Regions from separate parts of the Serratia sp. TSA_198.1 genome, predicted to be linked through region 2. Evidence: predicted binding sites of a transcription regulator. Region 2 holds the regulator's gene; each other region holds the start of a gene.
What was found. The regulator CRP, encoded in region 2, controls carbon source genes, mostly activating them, when cyclic AMP is high. The targets are predictions, from matches to a motif close to ATGTGANNNNNNTCACAT.
Positions count from the first base shown of each region.

Region 1: the regulator CRP is predicted to act here: its motif matches at 1,555-1,572, upstream of idnO (gluconate 5-dehydrogenase).
Region 3: the regulator CRP is predicted to act here: its motif matches at 2,256-2,273, upstream of ACUTSW_RS19805 (PTS mannitol transporter subunit IICBA).
Region 4: the regulator CRP is predicted to act here: its motif matches at 1,080-1,097, upstream of deoC (deoxyribose-phosphate aldolase).

Region 1 covers NZ_JBQZFP010000002.1:430,033-433,157, forward strand. Annotated here, with positions in the region: gene ACUTSW_RS13425 (DUF1097 domain-containing protein) at 1-404, shown strand, start outside; gene ACUTSW_RS13430 (LacI family DNA-binding transcriptional regulator) at 384-1,367, opposite strand; gene idnO (gluconate 5-dehydrogenase) at 1,640-2,404, shown strand; gene idnD (L-idonate 5-dehydrogenase) at 2,429-3,125, shown strand, end outside.
Region 2 covers NZ_JBQZFP010000007.1:19,102-22,226, forward strand. Annotated here, with positions in the region: gene ACUTSW_RS21665 (phosphoribulokinase) at 1-690, shown strand, start outside; gene ACUTSW_RS21670 (OsmC family protein) at 736-1,143, opposite strand; gene crp (cAMP-activated global transcriptional regulator CRP) at 1,523-2,155, shown strand; gene ACUTSW_RS21680 (YccS/YhfK family putative transporter) at 2,210-3,125, shown strand, end outside.
Region 3 covers NZ_JBQZFP010000005.1:233,582-236,706, forward strand. Annotated here, with positions in the region: gene ACUTSW_RS19800 (mannitol-1-phosphate 5-dehydrogenase) at 1-30, opposite strand, end outside; gene ACUTSW_RS19805 (PTS mannitol transporter subunit IICBA) at 89-2,008, opposite strand; gene ACUTSW_RS19810 (DUF3053 domain-containing protein) at 2,542-3,125, opposite strand, start outside.
Region 4 covers NZ_JBQZFP010000003.1:248,828-251,952, reverse strand. Annotated here, with positions in the region: gene ACUTSW_RS15765 (NupC/NupG family nucleoside CNT transporter) at 1-945, shown strand, start outside; gene deoC (deoxyribose-phosphate aldolase) at 1,319-2,098, shown strand; gene deoA (thymidine phosphorylase) at 2,168-3,125, shown strand, end outside.

The DNA.
Region 1 (3,125 bases), on a different contig from region 2:
TCGGTTGCACCGCCTATTTCGCCTGTCCGCAGGGCGGGCTGAAAGGGTTGTTGATCAGCTCGCTGACCAGCTGTAGCGGGGTGTTTTGGGCGATGGCGATTATTCACGGCAGCGACCTGGCGCCGGGTTGGAGCATGCTCGGCTACTTGCTGACCGGTATAGTGGCCTTCCTGATGTGCATTCAGGCCAAACAGCAGTGGTTGGGGTTCGTGCCCGGCACCTTTATCGGTGCTTGCGCTACCTTTGCCGGCGGGGGCGACTGGCCGCTGGTGACGGCCTCTTTACTGGTGGGGCTGGTGTTTGGTTACGCGATGAAAAACAGCGGGCTGTGGCTGGCGGCGCGCAGCGAGAAGGCGAAAATGCCTGACGTGGCTACCGCGCATTCAAATAGTGCCGCCGAGTGAAATGCGGTAGTGCAAGTCAACGCGCTCAATGCACGGCACCCCTTTTATGCGCTTCAGCAGGATCTCGGTGGCTACCTTGCCGATATCAAAGCGGGGAGTAATCACGCTGGCGATGCCCGGCGTGGTGGCTTTACCGATATCCAGACCGTGAAAACCTGACAGAGCGATGTCCTGCGGGATCTTCAACCCAAGCCGCAGGCACTCCTGCAACACGCCTACCGCCAGATCGTCGTTAGTGCAGAGTATGCCGTCCAGATCAGGATAAAGCCGACGCGCCATTGCCAGCATATCGGAGCCGACCGAGACCGATGAAACCTTATGCGGCGTGATCTGGCGTGGGGGCAATCCCTGATTTTCCATCGCCCGGCAATAGCCCTGAAAGCGTTTCAAGTCGCGTGCATCGGACATGGCACCGAAATAGACCACCTGGCGTTTACCGCTGGCAAGCAGCGCTTCGGTCATGTCATAACCCGCCTGATAGTTATCGAACCCCACGGCAATTCGCCCTGCCGGCCCTTCAAGATCCATCACCTGCGCCACCGGGATTTTTGCCGCCGTCAGGTACTTTTCCGCCCGCAGAGTGTGCTGTGAATCGGTAAGGATCAGCCCGGCGATCGGGTAGGCCAGCAACTGGACGATGTGCTCTTCCTCGCGTTCGCGGCTGTAGTCATAGTTCACCACCAGCGTTTGATAACCCTGATCCAGAGTGACGGATTCGATGCCGGCCAGCAGATCGGCAAAGATCTGGTTGTTGAAGGAGGGGACTAACACGCCGATGCGCGGTTTTTGGTTCGAACGCGCTTCATCCGTGTCGGTGAAGTTCACCTCTTTCATCACGTCGGCGATGCGCGCGGCGGTGTCGGCCGCCACCTTTTCCGGCGTACGCAGATAGCGGCTGACGGTCATTTTGGTCACACCGGCGAGCAGCGCGATATCTTGCAGCGTAACGCGTTGGTTCTTCATTCTGGAGCCTTAGCAGGGTGGGGGCGGAGAAATCGCGGATAACCCCATGTTAGCAAATCGATTTGGTGATAACAATCAACGTCATAAAGTATAAAAATCCTATTTATCAATGGAATATGTCAATTGTTTGGCCTGTGCGACTGCGCGGCGTCACGTTAAAGGTAACAGCTTTTAGTAACATGATTTTAAGTGATGCAGCTCACGTTTTTGCCGGCGGCAATCCGGTGAGATAGGCGCCTGTTCTAACTGAATGACAGGGATCGGGGAACCTCATGAACAACTTATTTTCGCTGGATAATAAAAAAATACTGATTACCGGCGCGTCACGGGGCATTGGTTTTCTGCTGGCGCGCGGGCTGGCGCAGTACGGCGCGCACATTCTGGTCAACGCCACCAGCCGGGAAAACGCGCAGCGCGCGGTGGATGCGCTGCGGCGTGAAGGCTTCAGTGCCGATGCCGCCCCTTTTGACGTGACCGACTCGCAGGCCATTCATGCCGCCATTGAGCAGATTGAGGCGGAAATGGGCGCGATTGATGTGCTGATTAACAACGCCGGTATTCAGCGGCGCCATCCCTTTACCGAATTCCCGGAAAAAGATTGGGACGACATTATCGCCGTCAATCAGAAAGCGGTATTTATGGTGTCGCAAACTGTGGCGCGCCATATGGTGCAGCGCCAAAGCGGCAAAATTATCAACATTGGCTCGATGCAGAGTGAGCTGGGGCGCGACACCATTACGCCCTATGCCGCCTCCAAAGGTGCGGTGAAAATGCTGACGCGCGGCATGTGCGTGGAGCTGGCGCGTTACAACATTCAGGTCAACGGCATCGCGCCGGGCTATTTCAAAACCGAAATGACCCAGGCGTTGGCGGACAATCCGGAGTTTACCGCCTGGCTGACCAAACGCACCCCGGCCGCACGCTGGGGCGATCCGCAGGAGTTGATTGGCGCGGCGGTGTTTTTGTCGTCCAAAGCGTCGGACTTTGTTAATGGCCATTTGCTGTTTGTCGATGGCGGCATGTCCGCTGCGGTATAACGACCTGTTCAACGGAAAATCATGATGAAAATTCAAACCCGGTCCTGTGTGGTCAACGGCAAATATGATGTGGCGGTGGTGGAGCAAGAGGTGGAATATCAGGGAACCGGCACACTGGTGAAAATCACTCGTGGCGGAATCTGTGGTTCAGATCTGCATTATTACCAGGAAGGTAAGGTCGGCAGTTTTCAGGTGCGTCAGCCGATGGTGCTTGGCCATGAGGTGATCGGCGAAGTGGTGGCCAGCGATTCGGCGCTGCTGACAGCGGGCCAGAAAGTGGCGCTGAACCCCAGCAAGCCATGCGGGCAGTGCAAATATTGTCTGGCGAATCAGCAAAACCAATGTACCCAAATGCGTTTTTTCGGCAGCGCGATGTATTTCCCGCATGTTGACGGCGCGTTCACCCAATACAAGGTGGTCGATAGCGCGCAGTGCATTGCGTTCGACGCCGATCGCGACGAAAAGGTGATGGTGTTTGCCGAACCCCTGGCGGTGGCGATCCACGCCGCGAAGCAGCCCGGTGAAGTCAAAGGGAAAAAGGTGTTCGTGTCCGGTGTCGGTCCGATAGGCTGCTTACTGGTCGCGGCGCTGAAGGCGTTGGGTGCCGGTGAAATTGTCTGCGCCGATCTCAGCCCGCGCTGCCTGGATATTGCTGAGGAAATGGGGGCCGACGTCCGTTTGCACGCCGCCGACGACGACTTCAGCGCTTATCTGCAGGAAA
Region 2 (3,125 bases):
GATCTGGGTCGTCATATCAGCTATTTCGGGCCTGAGGCCAACGACTTCGGTCTGCTGCAACAGAGCTTTATCGAGTACGGCAAGAACGGCACCGGACGGTCGCGCAAGTATCTTCATACCTACGACGAAGCGGTGCCTTATAACCAGGTCCCCGGCACCTTTACACCTTGGGAAGCGCTGCCGGCGCCGACCGACGTGCTGTTCTATGAAGGGTTGCATGGCGGCGTGGTTACCGAACATACCGACGTGGCCAAACATGTCGATCTGCTGGTCGGCGTGGTACCGATCGTTAACCTGGAGTGGATCCAAAAACTGATCCGCGATACCGGCGAGCGCGGGCATTCACGTGAAGCGGTGATGGATTCGGTGGTGCGTTCGATGGAGGATTATATCAACTACATCACGCCGCAGTTCTCGCGCACCCACATCAACTTCCAGCGCGTGCCGACGGTGGATACCTCCAACCCGTTCGCCGCCAAAGCCATCCCTTCACTGGATGAAAGTTTCGTGGTGATTCACTTCCGCGGGCTGGATCAGATCGATTTCCCTTACCTGCTGGCGATGCTGCAAGGCTCTTTTATCTCGCACATCAATACGCTGGTGGTGCCGGGCGGCAAAATGGGGCTGGCGATGGAACTGATCATGGCGCCGCTGGTGCAGCAACTGCTGGAAGGCAAAAAAATCGGGTAATAGGTCGGAGCGCGGCAGTTGGCCGCGCCCCTTTATTCTTGCGCGTTACGCTACGTCGCGGATTTCAAAGCTGTGAGTCACGCTGGCAGCCTTGTTCAGCATCAACGACACCGAGCAGTATTTCTCGGCGGAGAGGTTCACCGCACGTTCAACGATATTGTCGGTCAGACCTTTGCCGGTCACGATAAAATGCAGGTTGATATGGGTAAAGACGCGCGGCACTTCTTCACGCCGTTCGGAGGTCAATTTCACCTCGCAATCACGCACGTCATTACGCCCTTTTTTCAGGATCGACACCACGTCGATAGCGCTGCATCCCCCCACCGACATCAGCACCATTTCCATCGGGCTGGGGGCTTTATCGCCGGCGTTGCCGTCCATCAACACCTGATGGCCAGACGCGGATTCCCCCAGAAACGTCAACCCTTCCACCCACTTAACTCTTGCCTGCATATTGGTCACTCCGATTAATTTCTTAAAATCAGAGTACGCTTTCGCATAGAAACTGGCAACGGAACCTGATGCTGGTCATGCGCAAGCAAGACAACACGAGACACCCGCCTCACTCTGTGCTACAAACAGAGCCGCAATAAATCTTTCCGGGACACTGATTTCAGGGAAACTCCCAGAGAAAGGCTCCTTTACCGGTATGTTAATAGAATGTAGCTTGCAGCTCTCCCGGCAAGTTAATATGCTAGAGCGACAGCGTATATTTATGACACGCCTCAAAACCTGCTGCCAGCCACCCTTAAAACAACGGCGACAGCACGTTTTACAGGGAACTCTGACCCCTGTGACACAAGGCAGCGATAACAACAGAGGATAACAGCGAATGGTTCTCGGCAAACCGCAAACAGACCCTACACTCGAATGGTTCCTGTCTCATTGCCATATCCACAAATATCCATCCAAAAGTACGCTGATTCACCAAGGTGAAAAAGCCGAAACGCTTTACTACATCGTAAAAGGCTCCGTCGCGGTGCTGATTAAAGATGAAGAAGGTAAAGAGATGATCTTGTCCTACCTTAACCAGGGGGATTTCATCGGCGAGCTTGGATTATTTGAAGAAGGCCAGGAGCGTAGCGCCTGGGTCAGGGCGAAAACCGCCTGTGAAGTGGCTGAGATTTCTTACAAGAAATTCCGCCAACTGATTCAGGTCAACCCGGACATCCTGATGCGCCTGTCAGCGCAGATGGCAAGCCGCCTGCAAGTGACCTCAGAGAAAGTGGGTAACCTCGCCTTCCTGGACGTTACCGGTCGCATCGCGCAAACGCTGCTGAACCTGGCGAAACAACCCGATGCCATGACCCACCCAGACGGCATGCAGATCAAAATCACCCGCCAGGAAATTGGTCAGATCGTCGGTTGTTCACGTGAAACCGTCGGCCGCATTCTGAAAATGCTGGAGGATCAAAACCTGATCTCCGCCCACGGCAAAACCATTGTCGTTTACGGCACACGTTAATCACTGAAAAAACGGCGCGATGATTCGCGCCGTTTTTTTATGCCCCGACCGATCATGTGGCGTCGACTGATTTACCACCCGGAAGTCAATTACGCACTGCGGCAAACGCTGGTGCTGTGTCTGCCGGTGCTCTTTGGCCTGCTGATCGGCCACCTGCAACTCGGCCTGCTGTTTTCCCTGGTTCCCGCCTGCTGTAACATCGCCGGGCTGGACACGCCCCACAAACGTTTTTTCAAACGCCTGATCGTCGGCGGCTCACTGTTTGCACTCAGCAGCCTGTTGCTGCAGCAGGCGTTGCTGTGGCAATTGCCGCTGCCGGCGTTGATGCTCGGCCTGGCTCTGCTGCTCGGCGTCAGCGGCGAGATCAGCCCGTTACATGCCCGCCTGCTCCCCGCCGCGTTGATCGCCGCCATCTTTTCTCTCAGCATGGCCGGCACGGTGCCGCTGTGGTACGCCCCCTTACTGTATGTGGTGGGTACCGCCTGGTACGGCCTGTTCACCTGGTTCTGGTTCAAGCTGTGGAAAGAACAGCCGATGCGCGAATCGTTGAGCCAGCTTTATCTGGAACTGGCGGACTACTTCGAAGCCAAGTATTCCCTGTTAACCCAACATACCGATCCGCAAACCGCGTTACCGCCACTGCTGGTGCGCCAGCAAAAAGTGATGGACCTGATCAGCCTGCTGTATCAGCAGCTCAACTTTTTGCCGCACGCCAATAATCTCGAGCAAAAACGCCTGCAGCGAACCTTTCAGGTCGCGCTGGATTTACAAGAACACATTACCGTCAGCCTGCACCTGCCGGAAGAAGTGCAAAAACTGGTGGAGCAGAGCCAGGCCGAGGCGATTATCCGCCGCAATGCGCAGGTGATTGCCGGCCGGCTGCGCACGGTGGCGCACGATATTCTCTATCATCAATACTCCCAGCGCTTCAGTATGACCAACGAGCTGGCAGCATTGGAAAAAGTGGCCG
Region 3 (3,125 bases), on a different contig from region 2:
ATTCCCTGCACCGAAATGTAATGCTTTCATATTCCTACCTTTACAATGTCGAAGGGTGCAGCAAGCTACACCCTTTAAAATGATTCTGTTATCCGACTTTTTTGCCACCCAGCAGGTCCAGCACTTCCTGCACGCTGGTGGTATTCGCCAACCGCTCGATGACGCCTTCGTCATCCAACGCGTTGGTCAGGCTGGTGATCACCTGGATATGTTCGTTGTTGCGGGCGGCAATACCGATAACCAGCCGCGCCACTTCATCCTCTTCATCCCCGAAACGCACGCCCTGCGGATACTGGCAGAACACCACGCCGGTGCGCAGCACCCGATCTTTGGCTTCGATGGTGCCATGCGGCACCGCGATCGACTCGCCCAGATAGGTGGAGGTGAGTTTTTCACGCTCCAGCATCGCCGGGACGTATTCCGGCTCTACGTAGCCGCCTTTAACCAGCTGTTCGCCGGCGAAGCGTATCGCCTGCTCTTTGTCGCTGGCTTGCAGGTTAAGGAACACGTTGCTTTCGCTCAGTTTGAACAGGTTTTGCTCGGTCGCTTCAAAGCTGTCGTCCAACGTGCTGATGACTTTTTGCTGGTTGTCGGTGGTTTTGTTGGCCGCTACCAGGCGTTCGGTCAGATCGCTGTACAGCTTGCTGTCGAGGAAGTTGGTCAGCGAGATGTGCTGGGCCTGCGGCGCATGGCGCATCGCACGCTCGGTCAGATCGCGGTGGGTAATCACCAGATCCACATCGTCCGGCAAGCTGTTGATGGCGCTGTTGGTCACGGAGATGTTTTTCAGCCCGGCGTCCGCCACTTTTTTGCGCAGCACGCCGGCACCCATGGCGCTGGACCCCATGCCCGCATCGCAGGCGACGATGATTTTACGTACGGTAGTCAGATCGCCGTCCACCGTAGCCTGTACTGCGGCACCGCCTTTAGCCTGAGATTTCATCTCCTGCATGCGGCGGGTCGCTTCTTCCAGATCGTCCTCGTCCTTCACTTTGGAGGTTTTCAGCAGGAAAGCGGAGACCACGAAGGACACGGCGAAGGCTGCACCGATCGCCGCCAGGTTAGCAAAATAAGCGCCCTTCGGCGTCATCGCCAGCACCGCCAGGATGGAGCCAGGCGAAGCCGGAGACACCAGGCCGCCATTCAGCATGGTGAGCGTGAACACGCCGGTCATACCACCCAGGATCACCGCCAGCAGCAGGCGTGGATTCATCAGCACGTACGGGAAGTAAATTTCGTGGATACCGCCGAGGAAGTGAATGATCGCCGCACCGCCTGCAGACTGTTTGGCGCTGCCTCGGCCAAAGAACATGTATGCCATCAGCACGCCCATGCCCGGGCCCGGGTTGGCTTCAATCAGGAAGAACACTGACTTGCCGGCCTCAGTGGCCTGCTGAATGCCCAACGGCGAGAAGATACCGTGGTTGATGGCGTTGTTCAGGAACAGGATTTTCGCCGGCTCGACGAAAATGGACGCCAACGGCAGCAGGTTGTTCACCACCATGACGTGCACACCGGCCGCCAGCAGTTTCGACAGCACTTCCACCAGAGGACCAATGGCCATAAATGCCAAAATCGCCAGCAGCATACCGATAATGCCGGCCGAGAAGTTGTTCACCAACATCTCGAAACCGCTTTTGATTTTGCCGTCGACCCAGCGGTCAAAATGCTTGATCGCCCAGCCGCCCAGCGGACCGGCGATCATTGCACCGAGGAACATCGGCATGTCTGCACCGACGATCACCCCCATGGCGGTGATGGCACCGACCACACCGCCGCGATCGCCCCCCACCAGCCGCCCACCGGTGAAACCGATCAGCAACGGCAGCAGGTAGGTGATCATCGGGCCAACCAGTTTGGCCAGAGTTGCATTCGGCAGCCAGCCGGTAGGAATGAATAATGCGGTGATGATACCCCAGGCGATAAAGGCGCCAATGTTGGGCATCACCATGTTGCTCAGGAAGCGGCCAAAGTTTTGAACTTTGACTTTGATGTCTGGTGAAAACATAAAACACACCCCTATTGTTACGCGCTGACAATAGAGCGCGTGATTATTGTTGTTACGATCCAGCCGTGTTGGTGCTGTCTGCGAGTGGACTCTATCACGCTGTTTTTACCACGCGAACTTCACGGAATTTTCGTGATCAATGTCACACCAAACACCCCATGCACCGGGCACTTATAGTGATATTCGTCACAATTACTCCGTGTAAAAAAAACACAACGAGAACAAAACCTGCGTAAATGCGCAAAAATAGTGATTATCATCACACTTTAACGTCGCGTGTTTGTTTTTAAATTGTGATATCAATCACAATTTATTTTATCGGTGACTACCGAATCCTGGTTTGGGGAAGACCTTCCCTGTGAGCACTCATCCCGTAGGGAAATAGCGACGTGATGAATGTAAGAAAACTACATGACGAAATACGATGATTAATTGAAGTGTAGTACAGAAGCGATGGAGAAGAAGTGAGCAAGCTATTGGAAAGCTGGGGGGATAAATAACAGAAGCCGGCAAGCCGGCCTCTTAAAAAACAATTACTGGGTCACGCTAGCGACGGTTTTCTGTGCATTCAGCAAATCCTGCTGCTTGGCCACCAGATTCGACATCATGGTGTTGTACTGCGTTGCCTGCTGAGAAGTACGGAACTGCACGCCGTTGTTGTTAAAGCTTACCTGATTGCCCTGAGTGCGCAGGAAATCCCCGACCTGCACCAGATCCTGAACGAAACTGGCGGTGGTAGGGATAACCGGCATCAGCGCATTGGCCGGCCCGGTGACAATCTTGTCATACACTTGATTATAAACGGCTTTCAGATCGTCAGGTTGCTTCAGCGCCGCCCGGGAGGTGTCCGCCTGTGACTTGGCAGACTGAATCTGCTGGCCCAGCAGGTTCAGCGCCCCAACGGATTGCTGCAGGGAATCGCGCTTGCTCATGTAATCCTGCGCGGTGCGGATCTGGTTAATCTGATCCAACGCCGGCGTCAGGCTGGCATCCAGCGATTTGGACAACTGCTGTGAAAAACCGACCAGGATGGCGTAATCACCGGCATAGTTGCCGAATTTCTGCTTCTGATCTTCGCTCAGCGTCGGGATTTTCGCGCCGCTGCGCATGACCGTAT
Region 4 (3,125 bases), on a different contig from region 2:
ATTGCCGTACTGTATTACCTGGGCATCATGCAACTGGTGATCCGCGTATTGGGTGGCGGTTTGCACAAACTGCTGGGCACCTCACGCACCGAATCGCTGTCGGCGACCGCCAATATTTTCGTCGGCCAGACCGAAGCCCCGCTGGTGGTGCGTCCGTATATTGCCACCATGACCCAGTCAGAACTTTTCGCCGTCATGTGCGGTGGTCTGGCCTCGGTGGCAGGTTCGGTGCTGGCCGGCTATGCCCAGATGGGCGTACCGCTGGAATACCTGATTGCGGCGTCGTTTATGGCTGCGCCGGGCGGGTTGTTGTTCGCCAAGCTGATGGTGCCGGAAACCGAACAAACCCACGATAAAGATGATGCGACGAAACTGATCGCCGAAGATGACCGCCCGGCCAACGTGATCGATGCGGCGGCGTCCGGCGCGGCATCCGGTATGCAGTTGGCGTTGAACGTCGGCGCCATGTTGCTGGCGTTTATCGCGCTGATCGCCTTGCTGAACGGCATTCTCGGCGGTATCGGCGGTTGGTTCGACTACCCGCAGCTGTCGCTGGAGTTGATGCTCGGTTGGGTCTTCTCGCCGATCGCCTTCCTGATTGGTGTCCCCTGGCATGAGGCGATGACCGCCGGTTCGTTTATCGGCCAGAAGATTATCGTCAACGAATTTGTCGCTTACATGAACTTCGGCGCCTATTTGCGTCCGGACGACGTGGTGGCGGCGGAAGGCTTGCAGGTGCTGTCGACACATACCAAGGCGATCATCTCCTTTGCGCTGTGCGGCTTTGCCAACCTGTCATCGGTGGCGATCCTGCTCGGCGGCCTGGGCAGCATGGCGCCGAACCGTCGTCACGATATCGCGCGCTTCGGCCTGAAGGCGGTCGCGGCCGGCACGCTCTCCAACCTGATGAGCGCCACCATCGCCGGGTTCTTTTTGGCGCTGTAAGCCAGGCAAGGTTCCGCAATGGCGCGCCAAGCCCTATTGCGGGACACCGCCTATACTCTAAGACGGGCACGCGATGTCGTGCTCGTCGTCTGCATCCGTTTCTTTAGCGAATTTGTGAACGATATCGCGTTATTTTGTGATGTTCTTCACATATAATTCCGGCCTGTTACAGTGTTATTTCATATAGTGTGACTCTGAGCGCGAATTGCCCCGGGCGATCGTGTTCAAATAGCTATTACTGACCCTGCACGATATGCAGGGCCAAGTGCGGTGAGAAGGATCTCAGTTGCCGCCGTGGGAACCCGTTCCCCAGCGCTATCTTCAAGGAACCAAGTCCGCTCGCCAACACCCAGGTTCGCAGTTGGAGAGTTTTATGACCGAATTAACCGCAGCAGCGCAACGTGCGCTGGCCCTGATGGATTTAACCACGCTGAACGATGACGACACCGATGAGAAAGTGATCGCGCTGTGTCGTCAGGCCAACAGCCCGGCTGGCCATACGGCGGCCATCTGCATTTATCCGCGCTTTATTCCGGTGGCGCGCAAGACTCTGCGTGAGCAAGGGACGCCGGACATCCGCATCGCAACCGTCACCAACTTTCCGCATGGCAACGACGATATCGACATCGCGCTGGCGGAAACCCGTGCGGCTATCGCCTATGGCGCCGATGAAGTTGACGTGGTGTTCCCGTACCGCGCATTGATCGCCGGTAATGAGCAGGTCGGTTTTGAACTGGTGAAGCAGTGCAAACAAGCCTGCCAGGCGGCCAATGTGCTGCTGAAAGTGATCATTGAAACCGGCGAGTTGAAGCAGGCTCATCTGATCCGCAAGGCATCGGAAATTGCCATCGACGCCGGTGCCGATTTTATCAAAACCTCTACCGGTAAAGTGCCGGTCAACGCCACGCTGGAAAGCGCAGAGCTGATGATGTCGGCGATCCACGATCTGGGCGTCGCCAAAACGGTGGGGTTCAAACCGGCCGGCGGTGTGCGCACGGCAGAAGATGCGCTGCATTATCTGCAACTTGCCGATCGTATTCTGGGTGAAGGCTGGGCGGATGCGCGTCATTTCCGTTTCGGTGCTTCCAGTCTGTTAGCCAGCCTGCTGACGACGCTGGGCCACAGCACCGCAGCGCCTGGCAGCGGTTACTGATCGATAACGTCGGCAAGGCGCGATGCAGCGCCTGCCTGCACCCTACATTCGCTCAATCAGGGGGATGCTTTGTTCCTGGCACAAGAAATTATTCGTAAAAAACGTGACGGTCAGCCGTTGACCGAGGCGGAAATCCGCTTTTTCATCAATGGGATCCGTGACAATGTGGTTTCCGAAGGTCAGATCGCCGCGCTGGCGATGACCATTTATTTCCACGATATGACCATGCCGGAGCGCGTGGCGCTTACCATGGCGATGCGTGATTCCGGCACCGTGCTGGATTGGAAAAGCCTGTCGTTGAACGGGCCCTTGGTCGACAAGCACTCCACCGGCGGCGTGGGCGATGTCACTTCGCTGATGCTCGGCCCGATGGTGGCCGCCTGCGGTGGCTACGTGCCGATGATTTCCGGCCGCGGTTTGGGCCATACCGGCGGTACGCTGGACAAGCTTGAGGCGATCCCGGGTTTTAACATTTTCCCGGACGACAACGCCTTCCGCAAAATTATTCAGGACGTTGGCGTGGCGATTATCGGCCAGACCAGCTCGTTGGCACCGGCGGACAAGCGTTTCTACGCCACCCGCGACATCACCGCCACCGTGGATTCGATCCCGCTGATTACCGCTTCTATTCTGGCGAAGAAGCTGGCGGAAGGGCTGGACGCGCTGGTAATGGACGTTAAAGTCGGCTCCGGCGCCTTTATGCCGACCTATGCGCTGTCGGCCGATCTGGCGCAGGCGATCGTCGGCGTGGCCAACGGCGCAGGATGCAAAACTACTGCGCTGCTGACCGACATGAATCAGGTGCTGGCCTCCAGTGCCGGCAATGCGGTGGAAGTGCGCGAAGCGGTGCGTTTCCTGACCGGCGAATACCGCAATCCGCGCCTGCTGGAAGTGACGATGGCGCTGTGCGTGGAAATGCTGCTTTCCGGCGGTCTGGCGAAAGATGACGCCGACGCGCGCGCCAAGCTGCAGGCGGTGCTGGACAATGGCAAAGCGGCAGAGGTGTTTGGCCGCATGGTGGCGGCGC